Regions from separate parts of the Leclercia pneumoniae genome, predicted to be linked through region 3. Evidence: predicted binding sites of a transcription regulator. Region 3 holds the regulator's gene; each other region holds the start of a gene.
The links. Region 3 encodes sigma-54, which starts transcription at its own class of promoters, with help from an activator protein. Its sites were predicted from a motif close to GTTGGCACANNTTTCGCTNT; they were not measured.
Positions count from the first base shown of each region.

Region 1: the regulator sigma-54 is predicted to act here: its motif matches at 1,771-1,790, upstream of glnA (glutamate--ammonia ligase).
Region 2: the regulator sigma-54 is predicted to act here: its motif matches at 2,052-2,071, upstream of norV (anaerobic nitric oxide reductase flavorubredoxin).

Region 1 is NZ_CP071383.1:4,312,052-4,316,317, reverse strand. Features, by position in the region: gene glnL (nitrogen regulation protein NR(II)) at 1-82, opposite strand, end outside; gene glnA (glutamate--ammonia ligase) at 276-1,685, opposite strand; gene typA (ribosome-dependent GTPase TypA) at 2,063-3,886, shown strand; gene ompL (porin OmpL) at 3,937-4,266, opposite strand, start outside.
Region 2 is NZ_CP071383.1:3,344,072-3,348,337, reverse strand. Features, by position in the region: gene norW (NADH:flavorubredoxin reductase NorW) at 1-560, opposite strand, end outside; gene norV (anaerobic nitric oxide reductase flavorubredoxin) at 557-2,002, opposite strand; gene norR (nitric oxide reductase transcriptional regulator NorR) at 2,193-3,707, shown strand; gene gutQ (arabinose-5-phosphate isomerase GutQ) at 3,704-4,266, opposite strand, start outside.
Region 3 is NZ_CP071383.1:3,796,605-3,800,870, forward strand. Features, by position in the region: gene lptA (lipopolysaccharide ABC transporter substrate-binding protein LptA) at 1-465, shown strand, start outside; gene lptB (LPS export ABC transporter ATP-binding protein) at 472-1,197, shown strand; gene rpoN (RNA polymerase factor sigma-54) at 1,246-2,679, shown strand; gene hpf (ribosome hibernation promoting factor) at 2,702-2,989, shown strand; gene ptsN (PTS IIA-like nitrogen regulatory protein PtsN) at 3,072-3,563, shown strand; gene rapZ (RNase adapter RapZ) at 3,609-4,266, shown strand, end outside.

The sequences.
Region 1 (4,266 bases), 520 kb from region 3:
CCAGCTCATCATCGACCAGTAAGATGCTGTTAATCAGTGAATTGAGGATCTGCCCAGCATCGGGCAGCGTGCCAGTTGCCATTCAGCAGTCTCCTGACGTTGATTGCACTCTTTTAGTGCAGTATAGGGTTTTCGCGGTAAAAAACTCGTCAAATCAGGTTGTTGGTGGTGAAAAAAGCCCATCCGAAGATGGGCTGAAAGTTTCCACGGCAACAAAAAATCTTCTGGCGTCTTTCGTTTTATGACAAGAAATTCGCCAGGTTTTCATCTCTAACTTAAACGCTGTAGTACAGCTCGAACTCAACCGGGTGCGGAGTCATACGCACGCGGTCGTTTTCTTCAGTGCGCAGCGCGATGTAAGCGTCGATAGCTTCATCGGTGAACACGCCGCCCGCGGTCAGGAACTCACGGTCTGCGTCCAGCGCCTGCAGGGCTTCTTCCAGAGAACCGGCAACCTGTGGGATCTCTTTCGCTTCTTCTGGCGGCAGGTCGTACAGGTTTTTGTCCATGGCTTCGCCAGGGTGGATCTTGTTCTTGATACCGTCCAAGCCAGCCATCAGCAGCGCGGCGAAGCACAGGTATGGGTTAGCCGCTGGGTCCGGGAAGCGCACTTCGATACGACGCGCTTTCGGAGAGGCAACAACCGGGATACGGATAGAAGCAGAACGGTTACGGGCAGAGTAGGCCAGCATAACCGGCGCTTCGTAGCCTGGGACCAGACGCTTATAGGAGTTGGTGGTTGGGTTCGCCAGGGCGTTGATGGCTTTAGCGTGTTTGATCACACCGCCAATGTAGTGCAGCGCCTGCTCGGACAGACCAGCATACTTGTCGCCAGAGAACAGGTTGGTACCGTTCTTGGACAGAGACATGTGGCAGTGCATACCAGAACCGTTATCGCCAAACATCGGTTTTGGCATAAAGGTCGCTGTTTTACCGAAGCGGTGTGCCACGTTGTGAACAACGTATTTGTAGATCTGAATCTCGTCCGCTTTTTTGGTCATGGTGTTGAAGCGGGTCGCGATTTCGTTCTGGCCAGCCGTTGCCACTTCGTGGTGGTGTGCTTCAACCACCAGGCCCATCTCTTCCATGATCAGACACATGGTAGAGCGGATGTCCTGTGAAGAGTCGACCGGAGGAACCGGGAAGTAACCGCCTTTCACGCCAGGACGGTGACCTTTGTTACCACCTTCGTATTTGGTGGAGGAGTTCCATGCACCTTCGATGTCATCGATAGCAACATGGGAACCTGAAATGGTCGCGCCGAAACGGATGTCGTCAAACAGGAAGAACTCTGGCTCTGGCCCAAACAGAACGGTATCTGCGATGCCGGTGGAACGCAGGTACTCTTCAGCGCGCTTCGCGATGGAGCGCGGGTCGCGGTCGTAACCCTGCAGCGTGCCTGGTTCGAGGATATCGCAACGGATGATCAGGGTTGGTTCTTCGAAGAACGGGTCAATGAGCGCAGTGGTTGCATCTGGCATCAGAACCATGTCGGATTCGTTAATGCCTTTCCAGCCACCAATGGAGGAGCCGTCAAACATTTTGCCTTCTTCAAAGAATTCGGCGTTTACCTGATGAGCAGGAATAGTGACGTGCTGTTCTTTACCTTTGGTATCGGTGAAGCGCAGATCAACAAACTTCACTTCATGTTCGTTCAGCATCGTCAAAACGTGTTCAGCGGACATACTTAACTCTCCAGATTGGTCATTGTCGTCGTGGTAACGAGGTCTTCAATTTCTGTTTGTACTGGCTGGATGCCATGTTTTTTATAAAGCGAAATCTGTGCCAACTTTTAAAATACCCTAAAAAGGCGTTATCATGCGCACTATAGTGCAAAAGGGCTGCACCATGATGGTCATGTTGCACCAGTATAGTGCTTCAATGTGAACATTAAGCACCATATTGGTGCAATTTACGTTAAAGTGCCCTTTTACCGCTCCGTGAAAGTGATCACAAAGCATCTCTGCAATACTTGTTTGCGGGGGATGTTTGTGATCCTGTTTTGTAGTGCGATTAATCCGTGTACAATAACGCGCTATTTCTAAATGCCTGAGGCAAAGTTGTGATCGAAAATTTGCGTAACATCGCCATCATCGCGCACGTTGACCATGGTAAAACTACCCTGGTTGATAAGCTGCTGCAGCAGTCCGGTACGTTTGATGCTCGTGCCGAAACTCAAGAGCGTGTGATGGACTCCAACGATTTGGAGAAAGAGCGTGGGATTACCATCCTCGCCAAAAACACCGCCATCAAATGGAATGACTACCGTATCAACATCGTTGATACCCCAGGCCACGCCGACTTCGGCGGTGAAGTTGAGCGTGTAATGTCCATGGTAGACTCCGTTCTGCTGGTCGTTGACGCAATGGATGGCCCAATGCCGCAGACGCGCTTTGTGACCAAAAAGGCGTTCGCCCATGGTCTGAAGCCAATTGTTGTTATCAACAAAGTTGACCGTCCTGGCGCGCGTCCTGACTGGGTTGTAGATCAGGTATTCGACCTGTTCGTTAACCTCGACGCGACCGACGAGCAGCTGGACTTCCCTATCGTTTACGCTTCCGCGCTGAACGGTATTGCAGGTCTGGACCACGAAGATATGGCGGAAGACATGACCCCGCTGTATCAGACAATTGTTGACCGTGTTCCTGCACCAAACGTTGATCTCGACGGCACCCTGCAGATGCAGATCTCTCAGCTCGATTACAACAACTACGTTGGCGTTATCGGCATTGGTCGTATCAAGCGCGGTAAAGTTAAGCCTAACCAGCAAGTTACTATCATCGATAGCGAAGGCAAAACCCGTAACGGTAAAGTGGGCAAAGTGCTGACTCACCTGGGTCTGGAGCGTATCGATAGCGATATCGCTGAAGCTGGCGATATCATTGCCATCACCGGTCTGGGCGAGCTGAACATCTCCGACACTATCTGCGATCCGCAGAAAGTTGAAGCGCTGCCAGCCCTGTCCGTTGATGAACCGACTGTATCTATGTTCTTCAACGTCAACACCTCTCCATTCTGTGGTAAAGAAGGTAAGTTCGTTACCTCTCGTCAGATCCTTGACCGCCTGAACAAAGAGCTGGTGCACAACGTTGCGCTGCGCGTTGAAGAGACCCCTGATGCGGACGCCTTCCGCGTTTCCGGTCGTGGTGAGCTGCACTTGTCAGTTCTGATCGAAAACATGCGTCGTGAAGGTTTCGAAATGGCGGTTTCCCGTCCGAAAGTTATCTTCCGCGAAATCGACGGCCGTAAACAAGAGCCGTTCGAAAACGTGACGCTGGACGTTGAAGAGCAGCACCAGGGTTCTGTCATGCAGGCTCTGGGTGAGCGTAAAGGCGACCTGAAAAACATGAATCCAGATGGCAAAGGCCGCGTACGTCTCGACTACGTGATCCCAAGCCGTGGCCTGATCGGCTTCCGTTCTGAGTTCATGACCATGACTTCAGGTACCGGTCTGCTGTACTCCACCTTCAGCCACTACGACGACGTTCGTCCAGGCGACGTTGGCCAGCGTAACAACGGCGTTCTGATCTCTAACGGTCAGGGTAAAGCGGTTGCGTTCGCCCTGTTCAGCCTGCAGGACCGCGGTAAGCTGTTCCTGGGTCACGGTGCGGAAGTTTATGAAGGCCAGATCATCGGTATTCACAGTCGTTCTAACGACCTGACTGTAAACTGCCTGACCGGTAAGAAACTGACCAACATGCGTGCGTCCGGTACTGACGAAGCGACGGTTCTGGTTCCACCGATCAAGATGACCCTGGAGCAAGCTCTGGAGTTCATCGATGATGACGAACTGGTAGAAGTGACTCCACAGTCAATTCGTATCCGTAAACGTCACCTGACTGAGAACGATCGTAAACGCGCAATGCGCGGTCCGAAAGAAGATTAATCTTCACTAACGGACACTAAAAAGCCGCTGAGAGATCAGCGGCTTTTTTATTAGAACGCGTAGCGTAATCCCAGACGGATTCGATACTGCTCCCGGTTGTAATCATTCCATCTATCCAGCCACTGAAGTTCGAGATACGGCAGCCAGTTTCTGTCGAGCTTATAGCTGAACTTATTCGTTATTTCCCAATGATGATCCTTGCCGTTTTTGCTGTGGTAATCATTCACCCGCTGAAAATAGTGCGGTTCAAAGGTGTAGAAAAACGCATCCGTAAGCCTGAAATTCCAGTAGTTGGCGAATTCGTGCGTGTCATTCTTATCCATTAGCCCGTTATCGTCCGGCGTATCGTAATTATTATGGTTATAGCGATAGCGGAACGT
Region 2 (4,266 bases), 450 kb from region 3:
CTGCTGACTTCGGCGGGTATCAGCGCCGACAGAATGCTGGCCGCGTGATCGACCAGCGTGACGGCTTTACCCGCCCGACAAAAGTCCATCGCCAGCTCGGTGCCAATCAGGCCGCCGCCAACAATCATTACGCGCTGCGCGTCGCGAAGCCACGTTTCGCTGGCCTGGTACTCCTGCTGGCTGTTCAGCGTAATCATCAGCTCGCGGCCTTCAACCGGCGGCACAAAAGCGGAGGCGCCCGTGGCCAGCACCAGTTTGTCGTACTGCCAGGTATGATCTTTCGCTTTCACGACGTGCGCAGCGGCGTCGATATCGGTGACCCAGGTATAGGGGAACAGGCGCAGGTTGTACTGTTCCGCGAACTCCCCCGCCGTCTGGCGGGTGAGATCTTCGGCACGCTGATTCTGGCTAATGACGTGGCTTAAATCAGGTTTGTTGTACTCGTCCATGCTGTCGGCAGCAATCACCGTCAGCGGAACGCTGGGATCCTGTTTGCGGATATTTTTCACCAGCTGGCGGGCGGCAAAGCCCGAGCCGATGATCACGATTCCGTTATTCATTTTGCCTCCGATGCCAGTTCGTCAAAGACGTCTTTACCCAGCGAACATTCCGGGCAGAGGAAGTTGTCTGGTACGTCACTCCACGGCGTGCCCGGCGCAACATCCTGCAGCGGCTCGCCCAGTTCCGGGTCATAAATCCACTGGCAGACGCTGCACTGCATGCGCGGGCCGAGATCGGCAGAAGCGGCGGCACAGCTGCTGGCAGGCTGTGGTTCGGCCGGTTTTGCTGTGGCTTCCGGCAGCGGAGCGAGCGCCCACTGACGGGCGATATCGCGACCGTGCTGGCGGCAGATTTCCAGTGCGTCGATGTCCGGGCGCCATTTGGCTTTCAGGCTCATGGACATTTCGAAACCGGCATCCTGCAGGCGGGTAGAGAGACGGTCAACCGCGCCGCCGCTCCAGCCGTGGGAGCCAAAGGCGCTGGCGCGTTTATTACGGAAACGCAGGCCGGTCATCTCCTCCACGAGGCCCGCGATTTTTGGCATCATCACGTTGTTCATGGTGGAGGTACCCACCAGCACGCCTTTGGAGCGGAAGGTATTGGTCAGGATTTCGTTTTTATCGCTGCGAGCCACGTTGAAAATTTTCACCGCCACGTTCGGATCCACTTCGTTGATCCCCTGGGCAATGGCGTCTGCCATCATGCGGGTGTTGTTGGACATGGTGTCGTAGAAGATAGTGATGCGGTCTTCCTGGTAATCCGCCGCCCATTTCAGGTACAGCTCGACAATCTGGGTGGGATTTTCACGCCATACCACGCCGTGGGAGGTGGCAATCATATCCACCGGCAGGTTAAAGCCGAGGATCTCGGTAATTTTTGGCGTCACCAGACGGCTGAATGGCGTAAGAATGTTGGCGTAGTAGCGCTGGCACTGTTCGAACAGCTCGGTCTGGTCCACTTCGTCGTTGAACAGACGTTCATCGCAGTAGTGCTGGCCGAAGGCGTCGTTACTGAACAGTACCGCGTCGCCGGTCATGTAAGTCATCATGCTGTCCGGCCAGTGCAGCATTGGCGTTTCCACGAAGATCAGCTGTTTGCCGTTACCGATATCCAGGGTATCGCCGGTTTTCACGGTGTGGAAATTCCACTCCGGATGGTGGTGATGACCGTTAATCGAGTCGATTGCGTTGGTGGTGCAGTAGATTGGCGTGTTCGGAATATGGGACATCAGCTCGGTCAGTGCCCCGGCGTGGTCCTCTTCCGCGTGGTTAATGATGATGTAGTCGATAGTCTCCAAATCAATTTCGCTACGCAGGTTCTGCACGAACTCGCGGCTGAATTTATGATCGACGGTATCAATCAGGACATTTTTGCCTTCACGAATGAGATAGCTGTTATAGCTGCTGCCGCGCAGCGTTTTGTATTCCGTTCCGTGAAAATCACGCACTTCCCAATCACGTTGACCAACCCAATGAATGTTATTTTTAACCAGAATAGACATAGCAACCTCGATAATTAAATGCGGCATGTTTAAAAAAGATGTATTGCCTATATCAAGATGCGTGCCAGTTTTTTAATTTATTGATTTTAATGGTTTTAGTAAATAATAACCCACAATGGGTAGTCATAATGACTATCTAAAATATTGTCAATATGACATTATGAATTGTCAAAATGACAACGAGGCAGATATGAGCTTTTCCGTAGACGTGCTGGCGAAAATCGCTATCGAGTTGCAAACCGGTATCGGTCATCAGGACCGTTTTCAACGCTTAATTTCGACCCTGCGTCACGTACTGGCCTGTGATGCCTCGGCGCTGCTGCGCTATGAAGGGCGGCAGTTTATACCGTTGGCTATCGATGGACTGGCGCAGGATGTTTTGGGGCGGCGCTTCTCGCTTGAAGGCCACCCGCGGCTTGAAACCATCGCCCGTGCCGGGGATGTGGTGCGCTTTCCCGCAGACAGCGATCTGCCCGATCCCTACGATGGCCTCATCCCGGGGCAGGAGAGCCTGAAGGTGCATGCCTGCATCGGCCTGCCGCTGTTTGCCGGGCAAAATCTGATAGGGGCGCTCACCCTCGACGGTATGTCGCCTGACCAGTTCGATACCTTCAGTGATGAGGAGTTGCGGTTGATTGCCGCGCTGGCCGCCGGGGCGCTGAACAATGCGCTGCTGATTGAACAGCTGGAGAGCCAGAATATGTTGCCCGGTAGCCCGGCGGCATTTGAGCCCGTGGCGCATACCGAGATGATTGGCCTCTCGCCGGGGATGATACAGCTCAAAAAAGAGATCGACATCGTGGCGGCATCTGACCTGAACGTATTGATCTTTGGCGAGACCGGTACTGGCAAAGAGCTGGTCGCGAAGGGGATCCACGAGGCTTCGCCGCGCGCGGTCAACCCGCTGGTCTATCTCAATTGCGCCGCACTGCCAGAAAGCGTGGCGGAGAGTGAACTCTTTGGGCATGTGAAAGGGGCATTTACCGGGGCTATCAGCAACCGTAGCGGTAAGTTTGAAATGGCCGACAACGGCACGCTGTTTCTTGATGAAATTGGTGAGCTATCGTTATCGTTGCAGGCCAAGCTGCTGCGCGTGTTGCAGTATGGCGATATCCAGCGGGTGGGGGATGACCGCAGCCTGCGCGTCAATGTGCGCGTTTTGGCGGCTACCAACCGCGATCTGCGCGAGGAGGTGCTGGCCGGTAATTTCCGCGCCGATCTTTTCCATCGCCTGAGCGTATTTCCACTCTCCGTGCCGCCGTTACGTGAGCGTGGCGAAGATGTGGCGCTGCTGGCGGGCTTTTTCTGCGAGCAGTGTCGTCTGAAAATGGGTCTTGCTCGCGTCGTGCTAAGCCCTGCCGCCCGTTCACATCTGTTGAGTTACGGTTGGCCCGGCAACGTGCGCGAACTGGAACATGCTATTCACCGGGCGGTAGTACTGGCGCGGGCTGCGCGCCATGGCGATGAGGTGGTGATTCAGCCCGGCCATTTTGCCCTGCAGGATGACACCCCCCTGGCGGTGACAGCGGATGCCCCGGCACCGGGGAAAGAAAACCTTCGTGAAGCGACAGAAGATTTTCAACGGCAGATGATTACCCGCGCGCTGGAACAGAACAACCGCAGTTGGGCGGCAAGCGCGCGGGCGCTGGAAACCGACGTGGCCAACCTGCACCGGCTGGCAAAACGTCTGGGGCTGAAGGGCTAGATAATTCCGGCCTGATAGAAGTCCTGAAGGTTGATGGCACCGCAGAGCTTGCCGTGCTCATCCACCACCGGGGCGGCGGCGATCTTACGCTTCAGTAGTACCTCTTTGGCCTCAATGGCCCGGCTGTCGGCGTTCAACGTCTGGCCGCCGGGCGTCATTGCCTCGCTGACGATGGCCTGCAGCGTGCCGCCGCCTACCAGCCAGCGGCGCAGATCGCCGTCGGTAAAGACGCCTTTCACCTGCTCGCGCTCATCACATACCGCAACCAGACCCAGCCCGGTACGGCTCAGTTCAAGCATTGCATCCATCACGCTGGTGGTGAGTTTCACCTGCGGGATGGCATCGCCGGTGCGCATCAGATGGTGCACTTTATTAAGCAGACGCGCACCCAGGGCACCCGCCGGATGGGAGCGCGCAAAGTCTTCCTCATTAAAGCCACGTGCCTGCATCACTGCCATGGCCAGCGCATCGCCCATCATCAGCGTATTCACGGTGCTGGAGGTGGGGGCCAGGTGCATTGGGCAGGCTTCGCGCTCGACTGAGATATCCAGCACCGCTT
Region 3 (4,266 bases):
GATACCGAGCAGCCGATTCATATCGAGTCAGACACCCAGTCTCTTGATATGCAGGGCAATGTGGTGACGTTCACTGGCAATGTGGTGGTGACTCAGGGCACCATCAAAATCAATGCAGACAAAGTCGTCGTGACCCGTCCGGGTGGCGAAGATGGTAAAGAGATTATCGATGGTTACGGCAATCCGGCCACCTTCTACCAGATGCAGGACAATGGCAAACCGGTAAAAGGCCACGCCTCGCACATGCACTATGAGCTGGCAAAAGATTTTGTCGTGCTCACTGGCAACGCGTTCCTGGAGCAGCTGGACAGTAATATCACCGGCGACAAGATCACCTACCTGGTGAAAGAGCAGAAAATGCAGGCCTTCAGTGAAAAAGGCAAACGCGTCACCACCGTACTTGTTCCGTCGCAGCTGCAGGACAAAAACAGCAATCAGGCTCCGGCACAGAAAAAGAGTAACTAATTCGTTATGGCAACATTAACTGCAAAGAATCTTGCGAAGGCCTATAAGGGCCGCCGCGTCGTGGAAGATGTCAGTCTGACCGTAAACTCTGGTGAGATCGTCGGGCTTCTGGGGCCGAACGGTGCGGGTAAAACCACCACTTTCTACATGGTGGTCGGTATTGTGCCGCGCGATGCAGGCAACATCATTATCGATGACGAAGACATCAGTCTGCTGCCACTGCACGCCCGTGCCCGTCGTGGTATCGGCTATCTGCCGCAGGAAGCGTCCATCTTCCGTCGCCTGAGCGTCTTCGACAACCTGATGGCCGTCTTGCAGATCCGTGACGATCTTACCGCCGAGCAGCGTGAAGATCGCGCTAACGAGCTGATGGAAGAGTTCCACATTGAACATCTGCGTGATAGCCTCGGTCAGGCGCTCTCGGGCGGCGAACGTCGTCGCGTTGAGATTGCCCGAGCGCTGGCTGCCAACCCAAAATTCATTCTTCTTGATGAACCCTTTGCGGGCGTTGACCCCATTTCCGTAATCGATATCAAACGCATTATCGAGCATCTGCGCGACAGCGGCCTCGGCGTATTGATAACGGACCATAACGTGCGCGAAACGCTGGCCGTCTGCGAACGTGCATACATTGTGAGCCAGGGGCATCTGATTGCTCATGGCACGCCGCAGGCGATCCTGGAAGACGAGCATGTTAAGCGCGTGTATCTTGGGGAAGACTTCAGACTCTGATAGGGTAAGAGGTACAACAACGCGTAACCGGAGAAAAATGCTCTGAATATGAAGCAAGGTTTGCAATTAAGGCTCAGCCAGCAGCTGGCAATGACGCCACAATTACAGCAGGCAATCCGCCTGTTGCAATTGTCTACGCTTGAACTGCAGCAGGAGCTCCAGCAAGCGCTGGAGAGCAATCCTCTGCTTGAGCAAACCGATCTTCACGATGAGGTAGACACCCAGCAGTCCCAGGACACCGAGGCACTTGATACCGCCGATGCCCTTGAGCAGAAAGAGATGCCCGACGAGCTGCCGCTGGATGTCAGCTGGGATGAGATCTACACCGCCGGCACCCCTTCCGGTAACCGCGTGGATTACCAGGACGATGAACTGCCGGTTTATCAGGGGGAAACGACCCAGTCACTGCAGGATTATCTGATGTGGCAGGTGGAGCTGACCCCGTTCTCCGATACCGATCGCGCCATCGCCACCTCTATCGTCGATGCTGTTGATGACACCGGTTATCTCACCGTAACGCTGGAAGATATTCTTGAAAGCATTGGCGATGCCGATATCGATCTGGAAGAGGTCGAAGCGGTTCTGAAGCGAGTTCAGCGCTTTGATCCCATTGGCGTAGCGGCGAGAGATTTACGTGACTGCCTGCTTATACAGCTGTCGCAGTTTGTGAAAGAGACGCCCTGGATCGAAGAGGCCAGACTGATCGTCAGCGATCATCTGGATCTACTGGCAAATCATGACTTCCGGGCCTTAATGCGGGTGACGCGGCTAAAAGAAGATGTGCTCAAGGCCGCCGTGAATCTGATTCAGTCACTGGATCCCCGTCCGGGTCAGTCGATCCAGACCAGCGAGCCCGAGTATGTTATCCCCGACGTGCTGGTGCGAAAACATAACGGTCTGTGGACCGTAGAACTTAACTCCGACAGCATTCCCCGCCTGCAAATTAACCAGCAATACGCCTCAATGTGCACCAGCTCGCGCAACGATTCCGATAACCAGTTTATTCGCAGTAATCTGCAGGAAGCGCGCTGGCTGATTAAAAGCCTTGAGAGCCGTAACGATACCCTGCTGCGCGTCAGCCGCTGTATCGTCGAGCAACAGCAGGCCTTTTTCGAACGGGGCGAAGAGTACATGAAACCGATGGTGCTGGCGGATATCGCCCAGGCCGTCGAAATGCACGAATCCACGATTTCCCGCGTCACTACGCAGAAGTATCTGCATAGCCCACGCGGTATTTTTGAGCTTAAGTATTTCTTCTCTAGCCATGTTAATACCGAGGGCGGCGGCGAAGCATCGTCGACAGCCATCCGTGCGCTGGTGAAGAAATTGATCGCCGCGGAAAACCCCGCGAAACCACTGAGTGACAGTAAGTTAACCACCATGCTGTCGGATCAAGGTATCATGGTGGCTCGCCGCACTGTTGCGAAGTATCGAGAGTCTTTATCCATTCCGCCGTCTAACCAGCGTAAGCAGCTGGTCTGACACAACCGATAAGGAAGACACTATGCAGCTCAACATCACTGGACATAACGTCGAAATTACCGAGGCGCTGCGCGAATTTTTGAATACAAAATTTGCCAAACTTGAACAGTATTTCGAGAGGATCAACCAGGTCTACATTGTGTTGAAAGTGGAGAAAGTGACTCATATCTCGGACGCCACCCTGCATGTCAACGGTGGCGAGCTCCATGCCAGTGCGGAAGGGCAGGACATGTATGCGGCTATCGACGGCTTGATTGATAAGCTGGCCCGACAGCTAAATAAACATAAAGATAAACTGAAACAACACTAATTGTCCGGGCAGTTAACGGATGCAGGCCGGCCTGTTGTGAAACACATCAGGCCCTTTGTATCGTTAGCGCTTAGGTGAAATTATGATAAATAACGATTCCGCTCTTCAACTGAGCAATGTCCTTAACCAGGAATGTACCCGCAGTGCCGTTCATTGCCAGAGCAAAAAACGTGCGCTGGAGATCATCAGCGAACTGGCGGCTAAACAGCTGGGCTTAGCGCCGCAAGTGGTGTTTGAAGCCATCCTGACCCGTGAGAAAATGGGCAGTACCGGTATCGGTAACGGCATCGCCATTCCGCATGGCAAGCTGGAAGAGGACACCCTGCGCGCCGTGGGCGTCTTTGTGCAGCTGGAAACGCCGATCGCCTTTGATGCCATCGACAATCAGCCTGTCGACCTGCTGTTTGCGCTGCTGGTTCCTGCCGATCAAACGAAAACCCATCTGCATACGCTGTCGCTGGTCGCCAGACGCCTGGCAGACAAAACCATTTGTCGCCGCCTGCGCGCTGCGCAGAGTGACGAAGAGCTTTATCAAATTATCACGGAAGCGGAAGGCAACCAGGATGATGCGTAATCGGGTAATGGCTATGACATTTGCTGTCCTGAGGAGAAAAGTTTCATGGTGCTGATGATCGTCAGCGGACGTTCCGGGTCGGGTAAATCCGTCGCCCTGCGTGCGCTGGAAGATATGGGCTTTTACTGCGTAGATAACCTGCCGGTGGTGCTGTTGCCCGACCTGGCACGAACGCTGGCAGACAGACAAATCTCGGCGGCCGTCAGTATCGACGTACGAAATATGCCGGAATCCCCGGAGATCTTCGAACAGGCCATGAGCAGCCTGCCGGAAGCGTTTTCCCCGCAGCTGCTCTTCCTTGATGCCGACCGCAATACGTTAATCCGTCGTTATAGCGACACCCGTCGTCTGCACCCCCTTTCCAGTAAGAATCTGTCGCTGGAAAGCGCTATTGATGAAGAGAGCGATCTACTGGAGCCGCTGCGTTCCCGCGCGGATCTGATCGTAGATACCTCTGAGATGTCAGTGCATGAGCTGGCCGAGATGCTGCGTACCCGCCTGCTGGGTAAACGCGAACGCGAGTTGACCATGGTGTTTGAGTCCTTTGGCTTCAAGCACGGTATCCCTATCGATGCCGACTACGTCTTTGACGTACGCTTCCTGCCAAACCCACACTGGGATCCTAAACTGCGCCCAATGACGGGTCTGGATAAGCCGGTAGCGGCCTTCCTTGATCGGCATACTGAAGTCCATAACTTTATCT